3 regions of the Diaphorobacter sp. B2A2W2 genome follow, and region 3 is predicted to be linked to each of the others. Evidence: predicted binding sites of a transcription regulator. Region 3 holds the regulator's gene; each other region holds the start of a gene.
What was found. Region 3 encodes sigma-54, which starts transcription at its own class of promoters, with help from an activator protein. Its sites were predicted from a motif close to TGGCANGNAANCTGCTTT; they were not measured.

Region 1: the regulator sigma-54 is predicted to act here: its motif matches at 6,189-6,206, upstream of AC1PPL_RS09355 (pilin).
Region 2: the regulator sigma-54 is predicted to act here: its motif matches at 6,829-6,846, upstream of AC1PPL_RS14855 (arsenate reductase (azurin) small subunit).

What each region holds. Positions count from the first base shown of each region.
Region 1 is NZ_JBWZOR010000004.1:146,648-156,426, reverse strand. Features, by position in the region: gene argC (N-acetyl-gamma-glutamyl-phosphate reductase) at 64-996, opposite strand; gene sucC (ADP-forming succinate--CoA ligase subunit beta) at 1,173-2,333, shown strand; gene sucD (succinate--CoA ligase subunit alpha) at 2,353-3,246, shown strand; gene AC1PPL_RS09370 (TerC family protein) at 3,402-4,085, shown strand; gene AC1PPL_RS09365 (Stp1/IreP family PP2C-type Ser/Thr phosphatase) at 4,368-5,183, shown strand; gene AC1PPL_RS09360 (FHA domain-containing protein) at 5,288-5,923, shown strand; gene AC1PPL_RS09355 (pilin) at 6,267-6,857, shown strand; gene AC1PPL_RS09350 (pilin) at 6,979-7,545, shown strand; gene AC1PPL_RS09345 (pilus assembly protein) at 7,565-8,356, shown strand; gene moaC (cyclic pyranopterin monophosphate synthase MoaC) at 8,528-9,013, opposite strand; gene AC1PPL_RS09335 (M48 family metalloprotease) at 9,125-9,779, shown strand, end outside.
Region 2 is NZ_JBWZOR010000009.1:111,520-121,298, forward strand. Features, by position in the region: gene AC1PPL_RS14835 (PhoX family protein) at 1-1,779, shown strand, start outside; gene moaA (GTP 3',8-cyclase MoaA) at 1,851-2,999, opposite strand; gene AC1PPL_RS14845 (nitroreductase family protein) at 3,066-3,713, opposite strand; gene AC1PPL_RS14850 (arsenate reductase (azurin) large subunit) at 3,777-6,260, opposite strand; gene AC1PPL_RS14855 (arsenate reductase (azurin) small subunit) at 6,271-6,795, opposite strand; gene AC1PPL_RS14860 (PhnD/SsuA/transferrin family substrate-binding protein) at 6,958-7,827, shown strand; gene AC1PPL_RS14865 (ATP-binding protein) at 7,881-9,272, shown strand; gene AC1PPL_RS14870 (sigma-54-dependent transcriptional regulator) at 9,269-9,779, shown strand, end outside.
Region 3 is NZ_JBWZOR010000011.1:49,113-58,891, reverse strand. Features, by position in the region: gene AC1PPL_RS16320 (THUMP domain-containing class I SAM-dependent RNA methyltransferase) at 1-1,291, opposite strand, end outside; gene AC1PPL_RS16315 (acyl-CoA thioesterase) at 1,288-1,731, opposite strand; gene AC1PPL_RS16310 (RNA polymerase factor sigma-54) at 1,735-3,312, opposite strand; gene lptB (LPS export ABC transporter ATP-binding protein) at 3,365-4,117, opposite strand; gene lptA (lipopolysaccharide transport periplasmic protein LptA) at 4,141-4,800, opposite strand; gene AC1PPL_RS16295 (thiol:disulfide interchange protein DsbA/DsbL) at 4,974-5,624, opposite strand; gene AC1PPL_RS16290 (SPOR domain-containing protein) at 5,683-6,309, opposite strand; gene argS (arginine--tRNA ligase) at 6,322-8,025, opposite strand; gene AC1PPL_RS16280 (PsiF family protein) at 8,151-8,483, shown strand; gene AC1PPL_RS16275 (DUF2214 family protein) at 8,584-9,039, opposite strand; gene AC1PPL_RS16270 (DUF3016 domain-containing protein) at 9,079-9,663, opposite strand; gene AC1PPL_RS16265 (LysR family transcriptional regulator) at 9,755-9,779, opposite strand, start outside.

The DNA of each region.
Region 1 (9,779 bases), on a different contig from region 3:
TTTCAAAGGATTTTTCCGTTGAAAGCTGGATGAAATAAGCGCAGGCAGCTATGTTTTTTGATGTTATAGCCCGAGCATCAACCGCAGGTTCTGCACCGCGGCGCCGCTCGCGCCCTTACCCAGGTTGTCCAGGCGCGCCACCAGCACGGCGTGGCGGTAGCTCTCATTGGCGAACACGCGCAGTTCCAACTGGTTGGTGTCGTTGAGCGCGAGGGCATCGAGCTTGCCGTCCTCGGTGGGCGGCAGCACCTTCACCCACTGCTCGGGCGTATTGCTCTTGGCGTAATGGGCCGCCAGTGCGTCGTGCAGGTCCGCCGCCTTCGGCTGGCCGGGTAGCAGATCCAGATGCAGCGGCAGTTGCACCAGCATGCCCTGGCGGAAGTTGCCCACCGAGGGGATGAAGATCGGGCGGCGCGTGAGCCCGGTGTACTTCAGGATCTCGGGCAGGTGCTTGTGCGACAGGCCCAGCGCATACAGCTCAAAGGGCGCCGCCTGGCCTTGCTCGTAGGCCTCGATCATCGTACGGCCGCCGCCGGAGTAGCCGCTCACCGACGGCAGCGCCAGCGGGTGGTCGGCGGGCACCAGGCCGGCGTCGACCAGCGGGCGCAGCAGGGCGATGGCGCCGGTGGCATAGCAGCCGGGGTTGGATACGCGCGTGGCGCTGCGCACGGCCTCCAACTGGCCGGGTGCCAGTTCGGGAAAGCCGAACACCCAGCCCGGCGCCGTGCGGTGGGCGGTAGAGGCATCAATGATCTTGATGGCGCGGCCGGTCTCGGCAGTGGTGGCGTCCACCAGCGCGACTGTTTCGCGCGCGGCATCGTCGTGCAGGCACAGCACGACCAGGTCCACACCGGCGATCAGTGCGCGCTTGGCGGCGGCGTCCTTGCGCAGTTCGGGGGCGATGCTGACCAACTCCACCTGGGGCATGGCCTGCAGGCGCTCACGAATCTGCAGGCCGGTGGTGCCTGCCTCGCCATCAATAAAGACCTTGGACATCGAGTAGCTCCTGCAAGGGCCGGCCCAGGGGTGGGGCCGGGGGCGTAAGTTATATCCACATCAATGGTGCGTCGCAGCATGATACATTTACCGGCTGCCATTCCCGAGCATGCGGCTGTATTTCCGCTCTTCGGCAGAACGGGTACAAACACCATCCTTCCCCTGAGAGAGACCTCATGAAGATTCACGAATACCAAGGCAAGGAAATCTTGCGCAGTTTCGGCGTGCCCGTCCCGCGTGGCATCCCCGCTTTCACGGTGCAAGAAGCCGTGGAAGCCGCACAAAAGCTCGGCGGCCCCGTGTGGGTCGTGAAGGCCCAGATCCACGCCGGTGGCCGTGGCAAGGGCGGTGGCGTGAAGGTGGCCAAGACCATTGATGACGTGAAGGCACGCGCCAGCGAGATCCTAGGCATGCAACTGGTCACGCACCAGACTGGCCCTGAAGGGCAAAAGGTGCGCCGCCTGTACATTGAAGATGGCGCCGACATCAAGAACGAACTGTATGTGTCCCTGGTCACCGACCGCGGCACGCAGAAAGTGGCGCTGATCGCTTCCAGCGAAGGCGGCATGGACATCGAGGAAGTGGCCCACTCCACGCCCGAGAAGATCATCACCGAGATGATCGACCCCCTGACCGGCATCACGCCCGAGCAGTCCAAGAAGGTGGCCGCAGCCATCGGCCTGACGGGTGCTTCGGTGGACCAGGCGGTGGACCTGTTCGCCAAGCTCTACAAGTGCTACATGGACACCGACGCGTCCCTGGTCGAGATCAACCCGCTGAATTGCGACTCCAAGGGCAACCTGATGGCCTTGGACGCGAAGTTCAACTTCGACGCCAACGCGCTGTTCCGCCACCCGGAAATCGTGGCTCTGCGCGACCTGGACGAGGAAGATCCGGCGGAAGTCGAGGCCTCCAAGTTCGATCTGGCCTACATCTCCCTGGACGGCAACATCGGCTGCCTGGTGAACGGCGCGGGCCTGGCCATGGCCACTATGGACACCATCAAGCTGTTTGGCGGCGAGCCGGCCAACTTCCTGGACGTGGGTGGCGGCGCCACCCCCGAGAAGGTCACCGAAGCCTTCAAGATCATGCTCAAGAACCCCAAGGTCAAGGGCATTCTGGTCAACATCTTCGGCGGCATCATGAAGTGCGACACCATCGCCACCGGCGTGATCACCGCCTGCAAGGCCGTGAACCTGCAGGTGCCGCTGGTCGTGCGCATGAAGGGCACGAACGAAGAGCTGGGCAAGAAGATGCTGGCCGAATCCGGCCTGCCCATCATCAGCGCCGACACCATGGCGGAAGCCGCCACGAAGATTGTCGAAGCCGTCCGTTAAGCAGGCCCGGAGATAAAACATGTCGATCTACATCAACAAAGACACCAAGGTCATCACCCAGGGCATCACCGGCAAGACCGGTCAGTTCCACACGGAAAAGTGCCAGGAATACGCCAACGGCAAGAACTGCTTCGTGGCAGGTGTGAACCCCAAGAAGGCCGGCGAGAAGATTTTTGACATTCCAATCTTTGGGTCGGTCAAGGAAGCCGCCAAGGAAACCGGTGCTACCGTCTCCGTGATCTACGTGCCGCCCGCAGGCGCGGCTGCCGCCATCTGGGAAGCCGTCGAGGCCGACCTGGACCTGGCGATCTGCATCACCGAAGGCATTCCCGTGCGCGACATGCTTGAAGTGCGCAACAAGATGAAGGCCAAGGAAGCCGCTGGCGGCAAGCGCACGCTGCTGCTGGGCCCCAACTGCCCTGGCCTGATCACGCCGGACGAGATCAAGATCGGCATCATGCCCGGTCACATCCACAAGAAGGGCCGTGTGGGCGTGGTGAGCCGTTCCGGCACGCTGACCTACGAAGCCGTGGCACAGTTGACCGAACTGGGCATCGGCCAGTCGTCCGCCGTCGGCATCGGCGGCGACCCGATCAACGGCCTCAAGCACATCGACGTGATGAAGGCTTTCAACGACGATCCTGACACCGACGCCGTGATCATGATCGGCGAGATCGGCGGCCCCGACGAGGCAGAAGCTGCCCGCTGGTGCAAGGCCAATATGAAGAAACCCATCGTGGGCTTCATCGCCGGCGTGACCGCTCCTCCGGGCAAGCGCATGGGCCATGCGGGCGCGCTGATCTCCGGCGGCGCCGATACAGCCGACGCCAAGCTGGCCATCATGGAAGAGTGCGGTTTCACCATTACCCGCAATCCTTCCGAGATGGCTCGTCTGCTCAAGGGCCTGCTGTAATCCGCGAGCGTGGCGCGGTGTAGCGCGCCAGGTTACGCAAAATTACGCACGCGCGAGAGGGTCTACCCTCTCTACACTGTCAGCTCCAACACAAAAGAAACGCCAGCTTGGTTAACCCAGGCTGGCGTTTTCGATTCATAACACTGGAGCCATCAATGGAGTACTTGAGCAATGCCGATTTCTGGATCGGCCTGGTGAAGATCGTCTGGATCAACATCATTTTGTCGGGCGACAACGCTGTCGTCATCGCCTTGGCGGCGCGTTCGCTGCCTCCGCAGCAGCAGAAGAAGGCCGTCATGTTCGGCTCCGGCGCGGCAGTGGTGTTGCGCATCGTATTGACGGTAGTGGCCGCCAAGCTGCTGGAGCTGTCCTTCCTGCAGATCGTCGGGGGCTGTCTGCTGCTGTGGATTGGTTATCAACTCCTCACGGGCGAAGAGGAAGATGACGGCGCATCCAAATCCGCAGGGGGCATGTTCGCGGCCATCCGCACCATCCTGATTGCCGACCTGGTGATGAGCCTGGACAACGTCATCGCCGTCGCCGCGACGGCCCAGGGGAACATGGTGCTGCTCGTCCTGGGGTTGGCCATCAGCATACCGCTGGTGATCTTCGGCTCCACCCTGATGATCAAGCTCATGGAACGCTTTCCCGTCATCGTCACGCTGGGGGCCGCGTTGATCGGTTGGGTGGGAGGCGAGACCATCGTCAACGACAACTTGCTTCACGATTACGCGATGGGTCATCCGTGGCTCCACTACGTAGCCGCCATAGCGGGCGCCGTGCTGGTGGTGATGGTGGGCAAGCTGATGCAATCCCGCGGCGAACCTCGGCAGGCCTGAAAAGGCTGGCGCGCGTTAGTGCGACGGGAATGTGCCGCGACCTGACGGACATGTCCATGAAGTAGCAAAAATGGCAGCCAAGAAGGGCTGCGTAGGGCCTCTTTTGCAACACACGTCAACGGGCCTGGCTTGCACGCGTTCAACATCATGACGGACCTGTCGCCCCGTGCGCCTCGACTATGATGCGCAGTCCCGCAATGCTGGTTGTGAGGGATATGGAGCGATGCCCTCCTCAACCGCATGTAAAGCGCTTTCGCGTGAGGCGTATCGCGGGAGTCTCTTATGAAACCTCTGCCGATGCTGAGCTACGAATTCTGCGCGTTGACGGACACGGGGCGGGTGCGCTCCAACAACGAAGACGCTGTGGCCATCCATGAGACGGCGCAGATGGTCATCCTGGCCGACGGCATGGGGGGCTACAACGCGGGCGAGGTGGCTGCCGGGATGGCGATCACCTACATCGGCACCGAGATGGTCCGCTGGCTGCAAGGCGACGGCTCCGCGGCATCACCTTCGGATGTACGGCATGCACTAGAGGCCTGTGTGGACAACGCGAACCACGCGATCCTCGGCGCCTCGATGTCCAACCCGCAGTACCTTGGAATGGGTACCACGCTGGTCGTCGGCGTGTTCCGTGACGACCGGCTCATTCTCGGCCACATCGGTGATTCGCGCTGCTACCGGTGGCGCGAGGGCCTCTTGCGGCAGATCACGCGCGACCACTCGTGGTTGCAGGAGCAGATCGACCTGGGACTGCTCACGCCGGCACAAGCAGCCGTTTCGGGGCAGCGCAACCTGGTGACACGGGCGCTGGGGGTGGATGTGTCCGTGCACATAGAAATCAACGAATTTCCTGTCGAGCCCGGTGACTTGTTCATTCTTTGCTCCGACGGCCTGACGGATATGTTGAGTGACGAAGATTTGGCCGAACTGGCGCGGATGCCCATTGCGCTACAAGATAAAGCAGCGCGCATGGTGGCCATGGCCAACGCCATGGGAGGGCGGGACAACATCAGCGTAGTGCTGGCGCAAACGCAACTCGCTCAGGACTCCAAAAAACGCGGCGGCCTCATGGCGCGCCTGCTGCGCACCTCGTGACCTTTCCGCCAAGCTCAGCCCGACCGCCAGGGCTTCATTTGCCTGTGCCCGGAAATTGCTACTTCCCTCTACTAGCTAAGTTGTTTGGATAAGGAAAAGTGATCATGCCCAGAATGGTCGTGTCGATCGATGGAGTTGTCATCAAGGAAGTTACCTTCACCAAGGAACGCACAACGGTAGGCCGCCGCCCCTACAACGACGTGGTCATCGACAACCTTGCCGTCAGTGGTGAACATGCGGTCTTCCTCATGAATGGGGACGATGTAGAAGTGGAGGATCTGGGCAGCACCAACGGCACTTATGTCAATGGCAAGGCCATCAAGCGACAGCCTTTGCGCAACGGCGACACGGTGGAATTGGGGAAGTACAAGATCCGCTTCCTGCACGAAGAGCCTGGTCATGACTATGAGAAGACGATGGTCTTCAAGCCCGGCATGTTGCCGCCGCTGGGCAAGCCTGCGGCCCCTGCGCCAGTCGTGCTGAGCGCCGCCGTACGGGTGATGAACGGCCCCGCCGCCGGCCGTGAGGTGGCTCTGACAAAAGTGGTTACCACCATTGGCAAGCCTGGCGTGGCCGTGGCATCCATCACCAAGCGGCACAGTGGCTTTGTGCTGGCTCATGTGGAGGGTGGGGACTTTCCGTTCCTGAACGGTACGCGCATTGGAGTGGACCCCATAACTCTCAAGAATGGTGACCGCATCGCTCTGGCCAGCACTGAGATGGAGTTTGTGCAGGGCTAGAGCGTGCAGAGGGCAACGCTAGTGTGGCGATCATTAGCTCTTCGCTTTTAAAAGCCGTTAGCGCCTGATGGGAGAAAGGGTGCTGCCGCGGGTCGCAGAATGCCATGCTGCTTCTAACAAACCGAACTGCGTAGTTCTCCACGTAGAACACCTTGGGGTGACAAATGTGTCGACGTGTGACCGATTGGTTAGACTTTTCCTTTGCGGAGTCTGGGAAACGGGTGAAAAATGTCGCGCGCTGCAACGTTTGGTTGCATTCTGATGTTGGCACAGAAGCTGCTCAAGTTTTCCCAACCCGCAGGATTCCTCTGCGGGGGCTATTACCTAATTCTGAGGAGGATTTATGAAGCGTACCCTGCAACAAGGTTTCACTCTGATCGAATTGATGATCGTGGTGGCGATCATCGGTATTCTGGCTGCCGTGGCTTTGCCTGCCTACCAAGACTACAGCATCCGCGCTAAGGTATCCGAAGGCGTGATTGCTGCCACCTCCGCCAAAGCTGTGATCAGTGAGGCATTTCAAACAGGCGGTATTACTGCATTGGACGCAGCTGCGGCCGGTATTAATACCACTGCGTTTCAGGAGAAGCAGTCCAAGTATGTTGGCAATATTTGCGTTGATCAGCCTCCGGCAGGCGGTGCGCTTTGCGCTGCCCACGGCGGCGGTGCGCCTTGGCAAATCAACGTAGCTATCCTGGCCACGGCAAATAACGGCATTCCTACGGGCCTTAATGACAACGTGATTTCTTTCCGGCCTTTGGTGAATAATGGTGGCGCGCTTGCCAGCCCTACGGCAACGTCGGCTGGGGCTGTTGATTGGGCCTGCGGCAGTTCTACGGTCGTAACCGCTACTGCGCGATTCACCGCTGCCAACGCACCAGTGGTGCCTGGTACGCCTCTGCCCGCAAAGTACGCACCGGCTGAGTGCCGTTAAGTAATTCATGCTAAGCCTTGCAGATCAGTAGGGCTTGACATGAGCTATGTAAGAGGGTGCCCCGCGGCACCCTCTTTTTTTCCCTACTTTTGGCGCTCCGTGTTTGGGATGAGGCTACCCTATGGCTGTACGCTCCATTAAAGGCTTTACTTTGATCGAACTGATGATTGTCGTGGCCATCATCGGCATTCTGGCCGCCATAGCCATACCTGCATACCAAGACTACGCCATCCGTGCAAAATTTTCGGAGGCATTGGTGGCTGGATCTGTGGCCAAGAATCATCTCGCTGAAGGCTATACGCAGAACCGTGCTGCAGGGTTGGATGCTGCGGCTACGGCTATAAATCTCAGTCCTGTGTTGGGTAAACAGTCAAAATACGTAGCTAATATCTGCGTGGGCGTCGCCGGAGCAGTTGGCGCTGCTTGTACGCCCTATGCCTCTGACGGGGCTTGGCCTATCTTCGTAACGGTGGCGGCCAACTCTGGCAATGGCATCCCCTCGGGGCTCAATGGGTTAACTTTCACCTTATCCCCTAATGTGAACAATGCTGCGCCTACTGCCGCCTCCAATGAGTCTATCGATTGGGCCTGCGCGGGGAATACATCAATAACTGCTGCAACGCGCGGTATGACCAATGTGACGCTTGGCACCCTACCTGCCAAATACCTGCCCGCTGAGTGCCGCTGACAGATTCTCCCATTTCATCATGTCGTTCTCTCTGCGTATTCGAGCCGCCGCCAGGGCTGCGTTGTTTCATTTCCTGGCCTCGATATTCGTGGCCGCGTTTGCAGCCGTACTCGTTTTTCTTGTTTGGTATCCCCACCCGTATGGCCTGCTCTCAGGAGGGCTTACTCTGTTCCTCATTTTGGTGAGCGTCGATGTGGTCTGCGGTCCCATGCTGACAATGGTGTTGTTCAATCCCAGAAAACCGCGCCGGGAATTGCTGACCGACATGTCGCTGGTGGTCTTCATTCAACTGGCAGCGTTGACCTATGGCGTCTATATAGTCCACCAGGCGCGCCCATTATTTCTGGTACACGAGGTGGATCGTTTCCGCGTCATTACATCAGGTGACTACGGCGACGCGGATGTACACCAAGCCATTGACCAGCTTGCTGCGTCATTACGTCCGCATTGGCTAAAGGGGCCCGTGACAGTCGGTATCCGGGATCCCAGAGATGCGCAAGAACGCCAAGATGTGATGCTTGAATCGACGTTCGGTGGGCGGGATTACTCACAGCGACCCAACTTCTACGTACCCTACGACACAGCATACCAAGCCAAGGCCTTGGCGCGTGCCAAACCGTTGAAAGCGTTTATTGTCAACTATCCAGCCACTGAGGATGATGCCAAGCACTTGCTGAGTAAGCATGGACTGACAGTGGACGAAGCATTATTTTTACCCGTATTGCACAAGCAGGAATGGGTGGCGGTGTTGGACAAATCCGCGCACGTTTTGGGTTTTTTGCCAGGAGATGGCTTCGAGGTGCACGAGTAAAGATTTTTTGCCACAAAGTGGACGACACGCACTTAGCGGAAACTGCGTCGTCACCTAGGCCAGAAAGCGAACCTACCAGCTTGGCTCTGGTGAGCTAGGGCACGGAGTCAAATCCGACTAGCAAGTGGGCGGCCGGTACCCAATTGACGATGGGGCGGGATCTGGTTTATCTCACTTCACAAAGCTACCCGATTTCCCGCCATGCTTCTCCAGCACCCTGACCCCCGTCATCACCATCCGCTTGTCCGCCGCCTTGCACATGTCATAAACGGTGAGCAGCGCTACCTGCACGGCGGTCAGGGCCTCCATCTCCACCCCGGTAGGCCCCACGGTTTCCACCGTAGCCGTGCATTGCACAGCGCTGTCGGAAGGCAGCAGTTCGAACTCCACGGCCACGCGGGTGAGGGCCAAGGGGTGGCATAGCGGGATCAGCTCGCTGGTCTTCTTGGCTGCCATGATGCCGGCGATGCGCGCTACGCCGAGCACGTCGCCCTTCTTGGCGGTGCCCGACTCGACCAGCGCCAGTGTGGCGGGCTGCATCTCGATGCGGCCCGTGGCAATGGCCACGCGGTGCGTGGCCGGTTTGGCGCCGACGTCCACCATGTGGGCTTGGCCTTGGGCGTCGAAGTGGGTGAGGGGGGAGGGGGACGTTGTCATAAGGGGGGTTTACAACCGGGTGCGAAACATTCCAATGGCCGGGGCATCATACGGCCATGTGCAGATGGCCGCGATTGATGGCCGGCCCGTTCCCGCGGGTGGAGGAGTTTTGTGCAAGGTTCTCTACAAAATTGGCTCCCAGCGCCCAGCTGGAAAGCGCTGACAGCTTCTTTTTTTATAGCATTTGGCTCTCTGCAAGCACCGGCTGTGGTGGCACAGCCATCGCTGCCCACATTGGGAGATGGCCTCGAGATGACGACCAGTGCCGAGCGCAAGCTGGGCGACCGCATCATCCGCGAGCTGTACCGCGACCCGGATTACATCGATGACGCGGTGCTCAATGAGTATGTGCAGGGCCTGTTCCAGCCACTGGTGCAGGCTGCCAAGGCGCGGGGGGAGTTGTCGCCCGAACTCGAGGAACGCTTTGCCTGGGAGATCTTGCTGGGTCGAGACCGTACGGTGAACGCATTTGCCCTGCCGGGCGGCTACTTCGGCGTGCACCTCGGGCTGATCGGCGTGGTGAGCACGCGCGACGAGCTCGCGTCGGTCCTGGCACACGAACTCAGCCATGTCACCCAGCGCCATATTTCACGCCTGATCGCGCAGCAGGGGCGGCAGACGCCGCTGATGCTGGGTGCGCTGATCCTCGGCGCGCTGGCTGCGAGCCGCAGCCCCGATGCGGCCCAGGCCCTGATGGTGGGCGGGCAGGCGCTGGCCGTGCAGAGCCAGCTGAACTTCTCGCGTGACATGGAGCGCGAGGCCGACC
Region 2 (9,779 bases), on a different contig from region 3:
GAATGGTTCGGCCTGGATGCCTCGGGCAAGCCGTCCAATAGCTTCAACAGCCGCGGCATCCTGGGCGTGAACCACGAAGCCACCACCGACGAAAAACTCGCCTCCTTCTTCATTCACGCCAATGGCGGCGCTTCGACCCTGCCCCGCCCCGCGGCTGAAGTGGACAAGGAACTGGCGATCCATGGCCTGTCGTTCGTGGAAGTGCAAACCAGCGGCAAGCAGTGGGCCTACAAGGCCGCTTCCCCCTTCAACCGCCGCATCACCGCCATGACCACCGCGGCCATCCACGGCCCGGCCCGTGGCAGCGAGCACCTGGTCACCAAGTTCAGTCCCGACGCGACCCTGTGCCGCGGCACGCTGAACAACTGCGGCACCGGCAAGACGCCCTGGGGCAGCTTCGTCAGCGGTGAAGAGAACTGGTACGGCTATTTCTCCCGCGATGCCAAGGACGACGATGCCCGCAAGAAGGACAAGCAGGTCCAGGGTCTGGTGCGCTATGGCCGCAAGGCGGGCGCGGCCAGCCGCCACGGCTGGGAAAGCGCGGGTCCTCAGGACCAGTACGTGCGCTGGAACAACAGCGTGCTCGGCGCCAGTGCCAAGGACGACTACCGCAACGAGATGAACACCTTCGGCTATGTGGTCGAGGTGGACGCCTACGACACCGCCGCCCCGATGCGCAAGCGCACCGGCCTGGGCCGTTTCGCCCACGAGAGCGTGGCGTTTGCCAAGCCGGTGGCGGGCCAGCCCATCGTCTGCTACATGGGCGATGACGCGCGCAACGAATACATCTACAAGTTCGTGTCCGCGGCCAAGTGGGATCCGAAGGATGCGCAGCCGGCCAACCGCCTGGCCGCTGGCGACAAGTACCTGGACAAAGGCACCTTGTTCGCCGCCCGCTTCAAGGACGACGGATCTGGCGAGTGGCTGGAACTGTCGATGGACAACCCGAAGATCGCCAACAGCTCCTACTTCGAGTTCAAGAGCGATGCCGACATCGCTGTCTTCACCCGTCTGGCGGCCGATGTCGCTGGCGCCACCAAGATGGACCGCCCCGAGTGGGGTGGCGTGCACCCGCGCACCGGCGAGTTCTACAGCACGCTGACCAACAACAGCAGCCGCACGGCCGACAAGATCGACGCTGCCAACCCCCGTGTCTACACCGACATGAAGGGCAGCAAGGAGCAGAAGGGCAACGTCAACGGCCACATTGTTCGCATGGCCGACGCATCGCCCACCAGCACCGCCTTCAAATGGGACATCTACGTGTTCGGCGCGGAAGCCGGTGCCGACAAGTCCAAAGTCAACCTGTCGAACCTGACGGACGAGAACGACATGTCCTCGCCCGACGGCCTGGTGTTCAGCCCGGCCACCGGCATCTGCTGGATCCAGACCGACGATGGCGCCTACACCGACCAGACCAACTGCATGATGCTGGCCGCCATCCCCGGCAGGCTCGGCGACGGCGGTGCGCGCACGGTGAAACAGGGCGACAGGGAAGTCACCACCTATGTCGGCAAGACACCCACCCCTACGACGCTGGCGCGTTTCCTGGTCGGCCCCAAGGGTTGCGAGATCACCGGCTGGTGCGAGACGCCCGATGGCCGCGCGGTGTTCATCAACATCCAGCACCCCGGCGAGAACACCGCGATGGCCGATGTGAACAACCCGGACAAATACGAGAGCCAGTGGCCCTCCAACGCCGGCTACGGCGCCGGCAAGCGCCCGCGCTCGGCCACCATCGTCATCACCAAAAACGATGGCGGTTTGATCGGCGCATAGAGTTGGTTTGCGTGGGTTGAAGCCCGCTTCGGCGGGCTTTTTTTGTTGAACATGGGCAAGAAGTTTTGCCTTCAACCACCGATGTAGCTCATTTCTGGCTTTGGCATGGCGGCCATGTGGGGCGCCCCTGCCCATCGTGCTCGCTGCTGCGAATAGCGATCTGAGCGTTCACGCCAGACAGAGGCGATGGCCCTGGCGAGTTGTTCGTCGTCTGCCGTGGTCGCTCCCCTAAGGACGTGGCGCAGATCGAAGCCCTGTCTTGCGAAGAGGCAGGTGAACAGGCGTCCTTCAGTAGACAGCCTGGCACGGTTGCAGTCTCCACAGAACGCCTGGGTCACGCTGCTGATGACGCCGATCTCGCCCAGAGAGGGAAGGTGTTGACCGTTGGGCCCTGCATAACCCCAGCGCTGTGCGGTTTCGCCCGCCACGCTCGCCGGCAGGCGCACCAGCGGCATGCGCTCGGCGATGGTGCGAACGACTTCTTCGCTGGGCAGCACAGCGTCCAAGTTCCAGCCGTTGGTGGAACCCACATCCATGAATTCGATGAAACGCAGCGCCACGCCAGTGCCCTGGAAAAAGCGCGCCATGGCAAGCACTTCGTGGTCATTGACGCCGCGCTTGACCACCATGTTGACCTTGATGTTGGTCATGCCGGCGACTTGTGCTGCCTCGATGCCTTCCAGCACCTTGGCGACCGGAAAATCCACATCGTTCATGCGCTTGAACACCCGGTCGTCCAGCGCGTCGAGACTGACGGTGATGCGATTCAGGCCTGCCGCCTTGAGCGCCCTGGCCTTGCGGGCCAGCAGAGAACCGTTGGTGGTCATCGTCAGGTCGATCGCCTCGCCGTCAGTTGTGCGCAGTTCTGCCAGTTGGACCAACAGTGCTTCCAGGTTTTTGCGCAGCAGCGGTTCACCGCCAGTCAGACGGATCTTCCTGACGCCCAGAGCGACGAACTGGCGCGCCACGCGGGTGATCTCTTCGAAGCTGAGCAGCGACGAATGCGGGAGGTATGGGTAGTCGCTGCCAAACACCTCTTTGGGCATGCAGTAGGCGCAGCGGAAGTTGCAGCGGTCGGTCACGCTGATGCGCAGATCGCGCAAGGGCCTTTGAAGGCGGTCACGGATGTCGGTGGTCGGCAGCGGTTCCGGGAACGCATGCGCCAACTGCCGTTCGAGGAACTGGCGATGGTCCATCAAGGGGATCACTCGCGCCAGCAGTGGCTCACCCATGGCGTAGCTCCGTTGACGAAACCGAAGGCCCCTGGGTCTGCAACAGTGTGGAGGTCACAGCGTGCTCACAAAGCTATTCACCTCGGGGTGCAGGCGCTGGGCCTTGCGTTTGGAGACGGTGCCAATATTGAGAAAGCAGACCGCTTCTTCACCGGCATGGAGACCAAACAGCTGGCGCATGCGGGCGGACTGCATCGCCTGCCCGCTGGTGAGGCTGCTGCCGAAACCCTGGCCATGGGCCATCAACAGCATGTTCTGCACGGCCGCGCCCACCGACACCATGCGCTCCAGCGCGGGAATGGGCGGTTCGCAGTTGCCCAGTCGGGCCACCACGAGCATCAGCAACGGAGCGCGGTGCGCTTTCTCGCGGGCGGTCTCGATCTGTTCCAGCGTGGCTCCGGGGTCGCGGTCCACCAGCGCCAGCGCAAAGACTTCGGCCAGCAGGGCTCGTTTGCCCGCCGGCACGATGACAAACCGCCAGGGTCGGACCAGTCCGTGGTCGGGCGCGGAAGCCGCGCTGCGAAAGATCTGGTCCAGCTGGGCATCGTTCGGGCCGGGCGCCTCCAGGCGCTTGGGCGAAATGTTCTGGCGGGACGTGATCCAGGCTTCGGCCAGGTGGTCGATGGTTGAATCGCGCTCCAGTGGCGTGGACGGCAGGTTTACGTCCGGCCAGGTGATGGGCATGAGTGGGGAAGCACGCAAGGTGGTCTCCTGTCTTGTATGCAAGCAAAAAAGGGTGGCCGGAGCCACCCTTTCCTCAGTCGCTCAAGCGAACCGGCGGTCCTTGAACGAGATCGACTTCTTGTAGTCGTCCACGCTGCCCACGCGCTTGATGCCGCCCCAGGTGCCCTTGTAGTAGGGCACCACGTTGCGGTCCACCCAGGAAGTCACCACATCTCCAGCCACGCCCTTGATGTAACCAAAGAGCATGAAGGTCTGGCCCGCCTTGATCGCCTTGAGCGGGTAGGCCATGGCGTAGGTGCTACCGAAGTCGTTGTAGATCTCGACCACATCGCCCGCAACCACGCCCAGCGCCTTGGCATCGTCCGGGTTCATCTCGATGTAGGCCATCGGGTAGCGGTCGCGCACGAAGCTGTTGTACTGGTCGTGGTAGGCGGTCTGCCAGACTTCGTTGGCGCGGCCCTGGTTGATCCAGAACTTGTACTTGGCCTTTTGGTCCGCGACCATCTTGGGTAGGCCGTTCCATGGCGCCGGTTTGAAATGGGCTTTGCCGTCTTTGGTGCTGAACTTGCCATCGGCATATTCCATCTCCGTGCCGATTAGCTTGCCATCCTTGACTTCCTTGATGGGCAGCTGCACGCCGTTGTTGCCAGCCTTGCGCAGGAGCTCGTAGGTGGCTAGGTAGCCGGTGTCACCGCCCTGGCTGTCGATGGGTTCCACGCCGGGGCGACCGGCGCGACGGAAGCCATCGTTGAAGGCGTCTTCTTCGGTCTTCCAGTTGAAGCCGTCGAAGCGCTTGGCCATGTCGGCCTTGCCTTCCTTCTGGTACATCGCCTTCAAGGTGTTGGCGATGTCGGCGGCGATCAGGCAGTCGGGTTTGGCCGAGCCGGGCGGGTCCATGAACTTCTCGGACAGGCGCATGCGGCGCTCGCCGTTCATGGAGGTCAGGTTCATTTCACCCGGGTGGGTCGCCGGGAACAGCAGGTGCGCGTCGTCGGCCAGTTGGGTGGGGTAGAGGTTCATGGCCGCCACGAACATGCCACCCTGGTACCTGCAGGCGTTGTAGATCACGTCCACCAGTTGTTCGACACTGGCGCCGCGCGCCCGCGAGATCGCCTCGTCCACGATCTTGGCGCGCTTGCTCAGCACCAGGCGGTGCTGTTCGGCGTTCAGCGTGGTCTGGTAGGGGTTGGTGCCCCACAGGGTGTACATCAGGCCCTTGCCGGCGATGACTTCCTGGTCCAGGTAGATCTTGCTGTTGCCCGGGTAGGGCGGGCGGGTGTAGCCCTCCTGGTGGCCACCGAGGCGGCACACGCCGGTGCCACGGCGCCCGACGTTTTCTGTTGCCAGCACCAGGCTCACCAGCGCACTCTGGATGACGTAGTTGTCGTTGCCCCAGATGATGCCCTTCTCGTAGGGGTGGAAGGTGCGCGGGCGGTGGCCGCTGGCCTTGGGTTTGTAGGCCCATTCCGCAGCCTGTTTGATCTGGGCCACGGTCAGGCCGGTGGCCTTGGCGCCGTCTTCCAGGCTCATGCGGTTGGTCTTGACCGCGTCGTCGTAGCCGCTGGTGTGTTTGGCGATGAAGTCCTTGGCCGTCCAGCCTTGCTGCACGACGTAGGTGAACAGCGTGTTGAACAGCGCCGTGTCGGTGCCGGGCTGGATGTCCAAGTGCAGCACATTCTCCTTGCCGGCCACCTGCTCACAGATCGCCACCGTGGCCGAGCGGCGCGGGTCCACGATGATGATCTTGGCTGCGGCCGCCGTTTCGCCCGGGAACCACTTCTTCTTTTTGTCCACCGTGGAGCCGGACAGGTTGGCCACCCAGTGGTTCAGGAAGTAGTTGGTCTGCGTTTCGTAGGGGTTGGCACCGGTGCACAGGATGCAGTCGGCCAGTTGGGCGTCTTCGTAGCTGTTGTTCAGCTCGCCCACGCCCATGTCGCGTGTGGCGTGGCACTCGGAGTTGTAGGCCGGGCGGTTGTGGATGCGCACCATCTGGGTTTTCAGCGCGCTGAACATCAGCTTGCCGGTGCCCCAGGTGTTCTCGAATCCGCCGCCAGCGCCGCCGTGGTCGAAGCAGTCGTAGAACAGGCCGTCAGGGCCATCGTTGTCCAGAATCTTCTTGGTCAGGCCGGCGTAGATCGCCAGGGCCTGCTCCCAGCTGGTGTCGAGCCACTGGTCGCCGCGCTTGATGCGCGGGTGCTTCAGGCGTTCCCGGCCGATGCCGTCGTGCGTGTACATGTAGCTGGCCATCTTGCCGCCGCGCGTGCTGGAGAGGCCGCTGTTCACGACACATTCCTTGTCGGGAACGATCATGATGTTCCACTTCTTGCCGCCCTTGTCGGTGATGGTGTTGGTCATCGCCCGGGTCAGGGTGGTGGCAAACGGCGGCAGCTGGGTGCGGAAGTCCAAGCCCAGCGCATTCTGGTCAGGCGCGCGGCCACCTTCGGTGTTGTGGTCCCACTTGTAGGCGTGGTAGCCACATCCGACGATGCAGAAGTGGCAGGTCATGTTGGTCTTTTGCGCGTCCTTCGGGGGCAGCGCGATGCGGTCGTTGATCTGGGTGGTCATGCTGCGCTCCTTACAGGATGTTGGACTGGCGGCCGTAGATCAGGCCGTCGACACCGACGGCGTGCACGCTGTCGGTTTTGGCGTCGTACTCCAGCAGGATGCGAGGCAGGTCTTCGGTGGCCTGACCGGTGACCATCTGACCGCCGTTCTCGGGATCGAAGATGGAGAAGTGGCAACCGCACTTGAAGGTCTTGGTTCCGGGTTCGTAGCCGACCGGGCAGCCCATGTGGGTGCAGAACGAGCTGTAGGCCACGATGTCGCCGTTGGGGCCGACGCCACCGGGCACGGGCGAGCCCATGCGTATGGCCAGGCAGGCCGAGCTGTCATCGGGGTAGGCAAAACTCACCGCTTGGTTCAGCGGCATGCCTTTGGCCGCTCCAACGGCTTTCTTGGGGTAGGGCAGCGTGGTGCCGCTGGCCGCCGCCGGGGTGGCGGCGTTGGCGTTGCGGATGGGAATGATGGTGGCGCCCGCTGCAGCAGCCGCGGCGCCGCCCGATTTCAGAAAAAAGCGGCGGCCGATCTTGATGTCTTCCATTTTGTCTCCTGGTTTGAACAAAGGCGATGTCACACAGCAATGGCTGTGCCAGGAGTTGATCTGTTTAAAAACAAGGACTTGCGCTCCTAGGGTTTGTTCGCTGTGAACTTTTCGTAACCATGATGAAAATCAAAGTTACGAAAACGTAACGCAGGATTGCCCGTGAACCGAAGACGCTATCTGGCCGCTGGAGCCTGCGGCGCCGTTGCCGCGGCTGTGTCCTTCCCTGGCTGGGGAGCGGACCGGCTGCGCATCGGTTTGACCCCGGTGATCCTGGCGGACCAGGTGGCCTTTCTTTCCCGCTGGAGCCGGTATCTGAGCGCACGCATCGGTGCGGACGTGGAGTTCGTGGCGCGGGAGTCGTACCAGTCTGTGCTCGACCTGCTGTTCTCCGATCAGGTGGACGCGGCCTGGATCTGCGGCTACCCATACATCCGCTTTGAGGCAGACCTGAGCTTGCTGGCCGTGCCCTTGTACACGGGGCAGCCGGTGTACCAGGCCTACCTCATCCGGTCCAAGGCGACTTCATCTGCGCCCTTGATCAACGGCTGGAGCGACCTCAGGCAGCGGGTGCTCGCGTACTCCGACCCCTTGTCCAATTCCGGGTGGTTGGTTGCGCAAGCCCAGCTCGCGAAAGCGGGCGTGATGTCGCGCGATCTCAAGCGCGCCTTCTTCGCGCACAGCCACCGCAACGTGGCCGAAGCGGTGGCTGCCGGGCTGGCCCATGCGGGGTCGATCGATGGCTATGTGTGGGAAACCATGCGGTCACAAAAAATGCCCGCCGTCGCGAAGACCGAGGTGGTCTGGAAATCGGACGCTTTCGGTTTTCCGCCGCTGGTGACCCGCCGCCGATCTCCCTCAGCGACCACCGAACGGCTCCGGCAGGCGCTGCTGGGCATGGCCGACGACAAGGCGGGCCAGGACCTGCTGGCCTCACTGAACCTGTCGGGTTTCACGGCGGGCACCCACACCCTTTTTGAATCGATCCGGCGCCAGGCCTTGCTGGTCCCGGGCAGCGGCGTGGTGGGCTGATGCTCAGGCGTTTGCCTTACCGGGTGCAGATCCCCTTGGGTCTGTCGTTGGCCGTGCTGATCGCGGCTCTGCTCGTGACCTCGGTCACCGCACGGGTGTCGGCCCAGAACGCCCGGCAAGTGACACTCTCTCTGCTCGACCGGGCCGTGGTGCTGCTCATCGCGCAGGTCCGCCCCATGCTGGTGGCGGACGACACCTGGCGGGTTTTTTCGCTGCTGCGGGACACCGCAGAACTGATTCCCGGCGCCGCTGAAGGGCATGCACGACTGGCCATTTTGGATACCGAAGGCAGGGTCTTTGCCGCGTCGGCCCCCGCCCAGCTGGAGACAGGCCGCCCGCTGCTCGGCGAGACCAGGCACGGCCAGGCCCTGCCGATGCCCTCGGAAATCGACACGAAGCAGCGGGTGGAGCAGAGCGACGGATCGGTGCTGTTGTTGGACCCGATCCGCAGCGAAGACGGTCAAACCCTGGGCTTCGTGCTGATGGAAGTGGACGCGGCGGTGTTCGTCCCAGACTGGGCATCGCTGGCCCAGACCGCTCTGATCGGTATTGCTCTTGCTGTGGCCTTGCTGGTGCCCATGGGCTGGTGGGTCGGGCAGCGCATGACGAAACCCGTCGAGCGACTGGTCACTTTGATCGAACGCATCGGCCGGGAAGACCCCGGCCTGTTGCGTACCCAGGTGCCCAAGACCTCCGACCCGGAACTGGCTCGCATTGGCGAGGCCATTGCCCAGCTCATGCGGGAGCTGGAGCGAAACAAATGGGCCGAAGAGCGGGCGCTGTCGGCCGAGCGCCTGGCTGCCGTGGGCCGCATGACAGCGGCAGTGGCCCATGAGATCAACAATCCGCTGGCGGGCCTGCTGACGGCGACGCAGACTTTGCGCCTGCATGGTGGCTCCAGCGAGATCCGCGCCCGCACCATCGACCTCATTGATCGCGGGCTGCAGCAGATTCGCACCACGGTCGCGGCCCTGTTGCCGCAGGCCCGCATGGACGACCGCCCGCTGGAGCCCGGTGACCTTGACGACATCCTGACCCTGGTGCAAGGCACCGCGGCCAAGTTGCAGGTGGACATTGCCACAAGTGTTGACGTCGATACCGCGTTGCGCGTGCCATCAGCCCCCCTGCGGCAGGTGATGCTCAACCTGCTGCTCAACGCTCTCAAGGCGGCCGGGGAACATGGGTCGATCCAGGCAGAACTCAAGGCCGACGAGGTGGAGATGGTTTTCAGCGTCACCAACAGTGGCGCCCCCTTGAGCGAAGAGCGCTTTCGCAGCACCTTGGCGGCGGAAAGCGGGCGCGATCCCAGGGGCTTCGGGCTCTGGGTCTGCCAGGAACTGGCCAGCCACCTTCGCGGCCAGTTTCGCCTTGACGCTGCCGAGACCGGCCAGACCCGGCTGGTTTTTCAAGTGCCCAACAGAGAGGCCCCGGAGAAAATCACATGAACACGGTTCTGGTTATCGAAGACGACGCGATCATGGGCGAGTCGCTGGTCCAGCGATTCGAGCTGGAGGGACTGCGCGTGCATTGGTGTCGTCGGCTGGCCGAGGCCCGAGAGCTTGTGGAGCGACATCCGTCGGCCATCGTGAGCGACGTGCGCCTGCCAGATGGGTTGGCCACCGAATGGTTTGTGGATCTGCCCGCCAGCCTTCGGGCCTTGCCCTGGTTTTTCCTGACCGGGTATGGCAGCGTCAACGACGCGGTCACAGCAGTGCGAGCGGGCGCCCGGGAGTACCTGACCAAGCCCTTTGACATCGAAAACCTGGTGGCCATGGTGCACGCGGCGGTGTCGGTGGCGCCGGTCGCAGAAGACACTGCGGTGTTGGGCATTTCGCCCGCCATGCGACGCGTCGAGGCCATGGTGCACAAAGTGGCGAGCCAGCGTGTGTCCACCTTGCTCACGGGCGAATCCGGGGTAGGCAAAGAGGTCGCCGCCCAGCTGATCCACAAGC
Region 3 (9,779 bases):
CACCCGGCGCACCGTTGGCCGCGCCGCCCTCCCCCGCGTGGCCGGCGCGCGGCCGATCCCGCACGGCGCCCGCCACGAGGTCGAAGCGGAACAGGCGGCATTCGATGGGGCCGTTCCACAGCGGCACGCGGCGCGACTCCTTCAGGCGCATCTTGCCGGGCAGCTTGAGGTCGGGCGTGAGCATCCAGGCCTGCCAGCCGGCGTAGTGCTTCTTCCAGTGCGCGGCCAACTGCGCGAAGAAGTCCACGCCGTCCTCGGTCTGCGCCGTCTCGCGGCCCATGCGCTCGACCGTGGACATGCGCTCACGCGCATTGCGCCCCGCCGTGCCCGCCGCGGCGATGCGCTCGCCATACGGCGGATTCAGCAGCATCACCCCGGGTTGTTCACTGGGCGGCATGCGCTGCAGCGCATCGCCGCCGCGCAGCTGCACCGCGTCGGCCACGCCGGCGCGCACGGCGTTGCGCTGGGCAAAGTCCACCATGCGGTGCGACACGTCGCTGCCAAAAATCGGCACCGAGGCCGCGGTAACGGCGCTGGCCGCTTCATCCTTGATAGCAGACCAGACATGGGCCTGGTGCGGCAATAGCTTCTCGAAGGCAAAGCGCCGCTGCAGGCCCGGCGCGATGCGGCAGGCGATCTGCGCGGCCTCGATGACCACGGTGCCGCTGCCGCAGCAGGGGTCGTACAGCGGCAGCGGCTGCTCGCCATGCGGGTCCCAGCCGGTGGCGGCGATCATGGCGGCGGCCAGCGTTTCCTTGAGCGGCGCGTCGCCCTTGTCCTCGCGCCAGCCGCGTTTGAACAGCGGCTCGCCCGAGGTGTCGATGTAGATCTGGGCGCGGTCGCTGGTCAGGTGCAGGTGCACGCGCACGTCGGGCCACTGCGTCTGCACGTCGGGACGCACGCCGGCCTTGGCGCGGAAGCGGTCGGCCACGGCATCCTTCACGCGCAGCGCGGCGAAGTTCAGGCTCTTGAGCGGGCTGTGCTGGGCCGTCACCTCCACCTTGAAGCTCTGGCGCGGGGTGAACCAGATCTCCCAGGCCACGTCGGCCGCGGCGGCATAGATATCGTCCTCGTTGCGGTAGGGCCGCTCGGCCAGTTGCACCAGCACGCGTTGCGCCAGGCGGCTGTGCAGGTTCAGGCGCAGCGCGTCGCGCCAGGAGGCGCGCAGCAGCACGCCCGCGCGGCCCACGAGCAGGTCCTGCCCGGCCAGCCCCGTGAGGCTGTGCACCTCGTCGGCCAGATAGCCCTCCACGCCAGCGGCGCAGGGCAAAAAGAGTTGAAGCTGGTTCATTGCGGCTGTGCTGCGCGCTGCAGCAATGGCTGGAGCACGGATTCAGGAATGGGTGCGGGCTTGCGGGCCGCCCGGTCGATGAAGACGATGCCGGTCTTGCCGCGCGCGATCTCGCGCCCCTGGCTCTTCTCGGTCATCCGGAAGACGAGGTCGAAGCCGTAGCTGTTGAAGTCCTGCGGCGTCATCTCCACGCGCAGCGTCTCGCCGTGGAACGCCTCGGACTTGTACTGCGCCACGATGTCGCCCACCACGGTGGACAGGCCCGCCACGTCGGCCTCGGGGTAGCCCAGCGACTTGAAGAAACGCACGCGCGCCTCGGACACGAGGCTGAGCAACTGCGCGTTGTCCAGGTGCCCGCCCTGGTTGACATGGCTGATGTAGATCTGCAGCTCGGTACTGAAGCCGAAGTGCGGGGGAAGGTCGAAGACGACGCGTGCCATGGTTCAAAGTGCCTTGCGGAGGTTGGCCGGGGCGATCTTGAGCGCCTCGCGGTATTTGGCCACGGTGCGGCGCGCACATTCAATCCCCTGCTCCTTGAGCATCTCGGCGATCTGGCTGTCCGACAGCGGCTTGTGCGGGTTCTCGGCCGCGATGAACTGCTTGATGAGCGCGCGCACGGCCGTGCTGGAGGCGTTGCCGCCGGTTTCGGTGCCCAGCCCCGAGCCGAAGAAATACTTGAGTTCGTAGGTGCCTTGCGGCGTGGCCATGTACTTGGCGGTGGTCACGCGGCTGATGGTGGACTCGTGCAGGCCCAGTTCATCGGCAATGTCGCGCAGCACCAGCGGGCGCATGGCCAGTTCGCCATGCACGAAGAAGTTCTTCTGCCGCTCCACGATGGCGCGCGACACGCGCAGGATGGTGTCAAAACGCTGCTGGATGTTCTTGATGAACCAGCGCGCCTCCTGCAGCCGTGCCTGCAGCGCCTGGTGGCCTTCGCCACGGCCGCCGCGCAACGCACCGGCGTAGATGTCGTGCACGCGCAGACGCGGCATCACGTCCGGGTTGAGCTGCACGCTGAAGTTCTGCTGTCCGCCGCGGCCGGTTTTCTTGACGATCACGTCGGGCACGATGATGTTGCGGTCCACGTCGGCAAAGCGCCTGCCCGGACGTGGCTCCAGCCGCGCGATCAAGGCCATCGCGGCGCGCGTGCGCTCTTCGCTGGTGCCGCAGGCCTGCGCCAGGCGGCGCACGTCGCGCTTGGCCAGCAGGTCCAGCGGCTGGCCGCAAATGGCCAGCGCGGCCTGGATCACGTCGGGGTCGCCCTCTTCGTCCTGGTCCATCGCACGCAGCTGCAGCGTGAGGCATTCGGCCAGGCCGCGCGCGCCCACGCCCGCGGGCTCCAGGCTTTGCAGCAGGCGCAGCGCCACGGTGAAACGGTGCACCAGTTCATCGAGTTGCTCGGGGTCTTCGGTGCCCGCCAGGCTGGCGGCCAGGTCCTGCAACGACTCGTCCAGGTAGCCGTCGTCGTTCAGCGATTCGATGAGGAAGCGCAGCGCGGCCATGTCCAGCTCGGACAGGCGCAGCGCCAGCGCCTGGCGGTGCAGGAAGGCCGTGAGCGACTCCTGGCTGCGGGCCAGCTCGGTGGCGTCCACCTCGTCGTCGCTCCCCGCGCCGGCACCGTTGCGCGCCGGGGCGTCGCCGCCCCACTCGCTGTCGTCGGGCGCCAGGTCTACCGAGCCGTCGCCTTCCCAGTCCGCGGGTTCGGCCGTGGATTCGGCGGTGGAGGTTTCTGCATCATTTTGGCTTGTAGCGCTTTCCTGCCCTGCGCTGACAGCTCCTGAATAAATAGCATCTTCAACTTCTCGGTCTTGCTCGCTCACCGGTGCATCGGCCTGGGCCAGGCCGAACTCCTCGCGCAGGGCCTCTTCCAGCGTGCGCTCCAGGAAGGGGTTCTCGTCGAGCATTTGCTCGACCTCCTGGGCCAGCTCCAGCGTGGACAGCTGCAGCAGGCGGATCGACTGCTGCAACTGCGGTGTGAGCGCCAGGTGCTGCGAGACGCGCAGCGACAGGCCGGGCTTCATGGCCTGCAACCCACTGTCTGGTCCTGCATCGCGCCGTGGTCGCCCATCACTCTCACATGCGGAAGTGCTCGCCCAGGTACACCCGGCGCACTTCCGCGTTGTCGACGATGTCCGACGGCGTACCCTGAGCCAGCACCTGGCCGTCGCTGATGATGAAGGCGTGGTCGCAGATGCCCAGCGTCTCACGCACGTTGTGGTCGGTGATCAGCACGCCAATGCCGCGCGCCTTGAGAAAGCCAATGATGCGCTGGATCTCGATCACGGCGATCGGGTCGATGCCGGCGAAGGGCTCATCCAGCAGGATGAAGCGCGGCTGCGTGGCCAGCGCGCGCGCGATCTCCACGCGCCGGCGCTCGCCGCCCGACAGCGCCAGTGCAGGCGACTTGCGCAGGTGGTCCACGCGCAGCTCCTGCAGCAGCGCGGTCAGGCGCCGCTCCACCTCGGCGCGCGGCAGGGTGCGGCCGGCCTCGTCGGTCTGCAGCTCCAGCACCGCGCGCACGTTGTCTTCGACATTGAGCTTGCGAAAGATCGAGGCTTCCTGCGGCAGGTACGACAGGCCCAGCCGCGAGCGCCGGTGGATGGGCATGTCCGTCACGTCCTGCCCGTCGATGCTGATGCGGCCGCCGTCGCTGCGCACCAGGCCGACGATCATGTAGAACGACGTGGTCTTGCCGGCGCCGTTGGGGCCCAATAGGCCCACCACCTCTCCCTTTTGCACGACTACGGACACGTCCTTGACCACCTTGCGGCTGCCGTAGGACTTCTCCAAGTGCAGCGCCTCCAGGCGGCTGACGCCTTCGCTCATGCGCGCATCGTCCAAGGCCGCGCTCACTTCGCGCCGTCCAGGCTGGGGCTGGTACGCAGCGCGGGCGGCTCGGTGCGCACAGGCGGCGTGGCGCTGGTGCCCGAGGCGGGCTCCTTGGGCGCGAGCACCGCTCGCACCCGGCCGCCCGGCGTGCCGGCAGTGGCGCCAGCGGGCGCGGTCTTCTGCCCGTCCACGGTGAACACGTCCGTGAGGTTGTTGTAGACGATGAGCGCGCCGGCCAGCTCGTCGGTCAGTGTGGCCTCGCGGTAGCGGCGCAGCTCGGCGCGGCGGATGAGCTTCACCACGTCGGCGCGGCCGTCGTATTCGATGACCTCGCCCTCGCCCTCGACGAACTCGTCGGGCGCGCCCGGCGCGGTGTCGCGCTTTTGCCGGAAAAAGGCGCGCTTGCCCGGCTCGGCCGTCACCACACCGTACTGGAAGCCGTCGGGGTCCTGGCGCACCTCCAGCTGCGCGCCGCGCAGCACGATGGTGCCCTTGGTCATGACGACACGGCCGGTGAACACGCTGGTCTGCTTGAGCTCATCGTGGCGCAGGGCATCCGCCTCGATGTTCATGGGCTTGTTGCGGTCGGCTTTTTCGGCGTGCACCAGCGGCGATGCAGCCAGCGCCAGGGCCAGCGCTGCGGCGCGGGACAGGAGGAGGAAGGGCAATCGGGTTCTCATAGAGGGCACGAATCTTGCGGTCATTGTACTGACGCAAGCGCGCCGCCGCCGCAGTGGATCGCATCAACCCGTACAGGCCTGCCACCGGCTGTCATGCCGCCGCGCCAACCGGTGTGCAGGCATGAAAAAAGCGCGCCCGTAGGCGCGCTTGTCGCTGGTGGCGGCGGGGCGCTTCAGCCCTTGCGCGCTACGCCAACCAGGTGCTCCACCACCTGCAGCACACTTTGCATGTTGCCAGCCATGGTGCCGTCGGTGTAGTAGCGGCCGGCCACTCCCATGGAGGGCACGCCTTCGACCTGGTAGCCGTCCTGCAGCTGCGACGCCTTGCGCACTTGGTTGGATACGGTGAAGGAGTTGTAGACCTCCTTGAACTTCGCCACGTCCACGCCCTGCTTGCCGATCCAGTCGAAGATCAGCTCGTCCTTGTTCAGCGGCAGGCGTTCCACGTGCACCGCGCGGAACACCTTCGCATGCAGCTCGGGCAGCTTGCCCATGCCTTCCAGCGCGTAGTAGAGCTTTTGCTGCGGCACGAAGCTCGCATTGAACGCCACGGGCACGCGGCGGATGTGCAGGTCCTTGGGCGCCGACTTGATCCAGGCCTCCAGCGAAGGCTCGAACGTGTTGCAGTGCGGGCAGCTGTACCAGAAGAACTCGATGACCTCGATCTTCCCGGCAGGTGCCTCGGTTGCGACAGGCTTGCCCAGCTTGACGTAGTCCTTGCCTTCCTTGAACTGGCGGCCTTGCGCCAGTGCGGGCGCCGCCAGCGGCAGGCTCAAGGCGGTGGCCGCGGAGGCGACGGTCAGAGAAAACTCACGGCGTTTCATAGGTTGGGATCACTCCTGGACAGTATGGAGGGTTGTGAGCGCCAGCGCGGGCAAAAGTTCAGCGCTGCACCCGGACCAGCGCGGACTCCACCCCCGCGCCATCGAGTTTTTCCTTCAGCGACTCGGCGTCGTCACGCTTGCCGAACGGGCCCACGCGCACGCGGAACACCGTGCGGCCGTTCTGCTCGCGCTCGCTGACGCGCGCCTCCCAGCCCAGCATGGCCAGCTTGGCGCGCTGCGCATCGGCATCCTGCTGGGTGCGGAACGCGCCCGCCTGCACGAAGTATTCGAAAGGATCGGCACTGGTCGCGGGAGCGGGCGCCGCGTTGGCCTTGGCGCGGGCCAGGTCGCCCAGCGGGTCGGCCGACGTCGGTGCCGCGCCGGGCCGGCTGGCCGCCGCCCGCGGACCCGACGCAGGCTGGGCTGCGGCGGTCGCGGTGTCGGACGCGGGAGCGGCAGCCGGCGCAGCAGGGCGCACAGGGTTCTTGCCGTACAACGGCGCGTTGGGGTCCCAGTTCTTGTTCTTCGTGGCCTCGTCCTGCTCGGACGCACGCGGCGTGCTCTTGTTCAGGAAGGGCACGGGCACCTTGGTCACATACACGGCCACGGCCAGCGCGGCTCCCAGGCCCACGATCACCCCGAGGATGAAGCCCACGATGGTGCCGCCGCGTTGCTGTTTCTTCATATCAGTGGTCACTTACATTCTGGCTGGCGCAGACACGCCCAGCACCGCCAATCCATTGTGCAATACCTGCGCTGTGGCCGCGACGAGCGCCAGCCGCGCCTGCTTGACAGCCTCGTCGTCCACCAGAATGCGTTCGGCGTCGTAATAGCTGTGGTAGGCGGCGGCCAGGTCGCGCAGGTAGAAGGTCACGTCGTGCGGCGCATTGCCGGCCGCGGCCGCGGTGAGCATCTCCGGATACTTGGCGAGCAGCAGCATCAGCGCCTGGGCCTGCGGGCCTTCCAGCGGCGACAGGTCCACATCGCGCAGCGCGGCCACGTCGTAGTCCTCGCGCCAGCCGCGCAGCACCGAGCAGATGCGCGCATGGGCGTACTGCACGTAATACACGGGGTTGTCGTTGTTCTGCGCCACGGCCAGGTCGACGTCGAAGGTGTATTCGGTGTCGGGCTTGCGCGACAGCAGGAAGAAACGCACCGCGTCCTTGCTGGTCCACTCGATCAGGTCGCGCAGCGTCACGTAGCTGCCGGCGCGCTTGCTGATCTTGACCTCCTCGCCATTGCGCACCACGCGCACCATGGTGTGCAGCACGTAGTCGGGGTAGCCCTGGGGGATGCCCACGTCCGCCGCCTGCAGGCCGGCGCGCACGCGCGCGATGGTGCCGTGGTGGTCCGTGCCCTGGATGTTCACCACCTTGGTGAAGCCGCGCTGGAACTTCTGGATGTGGTAGGCCACGTCAGGCACGAAGTAGGTGTATGTGCCATCCTGCTTGCGCATGACACGGTCCTTGTCGTCCCCGTAGTCGGTGGACTTGAGCCACAGCGCGCCGTCCTGCTCGTAGGTCTTGCCGTTGGCGACGAGGCGCTGCACGGTCGCGTCCACATGGCCGTTGGCGTAGAGGCTGGACTCCAGGTAGTACTGGTCGAATTGGAGGTTGAAGGCCTGCAGATCCTTGTCCTGCTCATTGCGCAGGTAGGCCACGGCGAACTGGCGGATGTTCTCGTAATCCTCGACATCGCCATTCGCCGTGAACGCGCGGTCATCGGCCTGGACGGTGGACTTGGCGAGGAAGGCGTCGGCGATGTCCTGGATGTAGTCGCCGTTGTAGAAATTCTTGGCCAGCGGGTTGTCCGCGTCGGTGGGCCAGCAGTCATCCCCCGGTTTGAAGCCCTTGGCGCGCAGTTGCGTGCTCTTGGTGAGGGTGTCGATCTGCACGCCCGCGTCGTTGTAATAGAACTCGCGGTGCACACTCCAGCCCTGGGTGGCGTACAGATGGCTGATGGCGTCGCCGATGGCGGCCTGGCGGCCGTGACCGACGTGCAGCGGGCCGGTGGGGTTGGCGGAGACGAACTCCACCAGGACTTTCTCGCCGCGCGCCGGCTGGTAACCATATTGCGCGCCTTGCGCCAGCACCTCGTGCACCACCTGCTGCTTGGCGGCGGGCTTGAGGCGGATGTTCAGAAAACCGGGGCCGGCGATCTCGATGGCCTGTACCCATTTTTGGAACGCGGGCGTGGCCTCCAGCGCGGCCTGTAGCTGTTCGCCCAGTGCGCGGGGATTCTGCTTGAGGGGCTTGGCCAGCTGCATGGCGGCCGTGCACGCGAGGTCGCCATGAGCAGCGACCTTGGGAGATTCGAAGGCCGCGCGGCTGCCTGCGCCGGGCGACACCTTTTCCAGCTCGTCGGCCAGCGCCGCGAGCAATTCCTGTTTGACGGAGAGCATGGGGGCGGATTCTACGGGCCGACCCGTCATCCATTCGTGACCGCCCGGCGTTATGCTGGGTGGCCCGTGGGGCACTGCGTTGCCGGCGGGCGCATTCACCTTTTCCTTTTTTGCAGGAGCATTACATGAAGAAACTGCTTCCCCTGTTGGCCGCTGCCGGCTTTGCCCTTTCGTTCGCCGCACACGCTGCGGACGCCCCCGCGGCCGGCGCCTCTGCCCCCGCCAAGGCGCCCACGGCGCAGCAGACGCGCATGAAGACCTGCAATGCCGACGCCGGCGCCAAGAACCTCAAGGGCGACGAGCGCAAAGCTTTCATGAAGGAATGCCTGAGCGGCAACAAGGCGTCCACCCAGCAGGACAAGATGAAGAGCTGCAACGCGGACGCCGGTGCGAAGAACCTCAAGGGCGACGCCCGCAAGGCCTTCATGAAAGAGTGCCTGAGCGGCGCGGCCAGCTAAAGGACCGACGCACCGCACGGGCCCGCCCATCGGGCCTGCACGAGCAAACCCCGCGCGCCTGCCGCCCGCGGGGTTTCTTTTTTTGCCCTTCCCTCGGCGCTCAGCGCGTGCCCACGCCGCGTGCCAGGAAGACGGCCAACAGCGGAATCAGCGCCAGCAGATGGGCCTCGATCATCACCAGACGGCGCGTGCTGCGCACCTGGTCATCCGAGGGCAGCGCGCCGCCGGCGCGCACCGCGCGGCGCCAGCGCAGGAAGCGCATGGTCGGGACGATGGACATCAGCCCGATCACCACGAACAACGTGACCTTGGCATGCAGCAGCGGCTGCGACCAGTACCACGCCCCGCCCTTCATGCCCCACCAGGTGCGCGCCAGCCCGGTGGCCAGCACCAGCAGCGCCGAGATACCGTACAGCATGTCCACCCGCGCCAGCCGCTCGACTGCGGCCGCGTTCATCCACTCCTTGCGGCACAGCGCGGTTTCGCTGGCGAGGAAGGTGGCGGCCATGAGGAAGGCCAAGATGTGGGCATAGGCGAGCAGGGCTTCGGTGGTCACGGGTTTCCTTTCGGCAGAGGTACGCGCGGCGCGCACAGGTCAGGGGCGGCGCGCGGAGAACTCCCGCGCCACCCAATCGTCGATCAGCGTCTTTTCGTGGCGCAGCTTGTCGCCAGGATAGCGGTCCCCGCGCATCTTGAATGCCAAGCCCGGCAGCGTGCGACTGCCTTCGGCCAGGGTGCGGCCGTCTGGCGAGAGGCGCTTGAACTCCAGCGCGATGCGCGGCGGGTGCACGTCGCGCACCACGCGCACCGCCTGGGCGGTGGCACCCGCCGCGGGCTCGAATGCACCGGCGCGGCGCACGTCGGTGATGTGCACCTCCGCGCGCTCGCCCTCCGGCAAGGCTGCGGCCACGCGCTCGGCCAGGTGCTCGCACAGCGCATCCATCCAGGCACGCCGGGCCGCGGCGGGCTCGTGCGGGGTTTGCTCGCGCGCCTCGGCAAAGCCGGCCGGATCCGCGTAGGTGACACTGACCATGCCGGCCGGCACCCCGTGCGCGCGCGGCGTGGTTTCCGCGTGCCGGGCGGGCAAGGCGCAGCCGGCGACCAGGGCCAGCGCCATGACGGCCAGCATCCAGCGAGCGGCGGGCAACGCGGGGAGAACAGAAAGAACGGGAATGCGCATGAAAGCTCCTGTACGGTGGGCCGTGCATACGGCCCCGGCATGATGGCGGCCGGGCGGGAGGAATGCCGCGGCATTGTGCCCCGCGTTCATGTCAGACAGAGGCGGGCCGTGCCCAG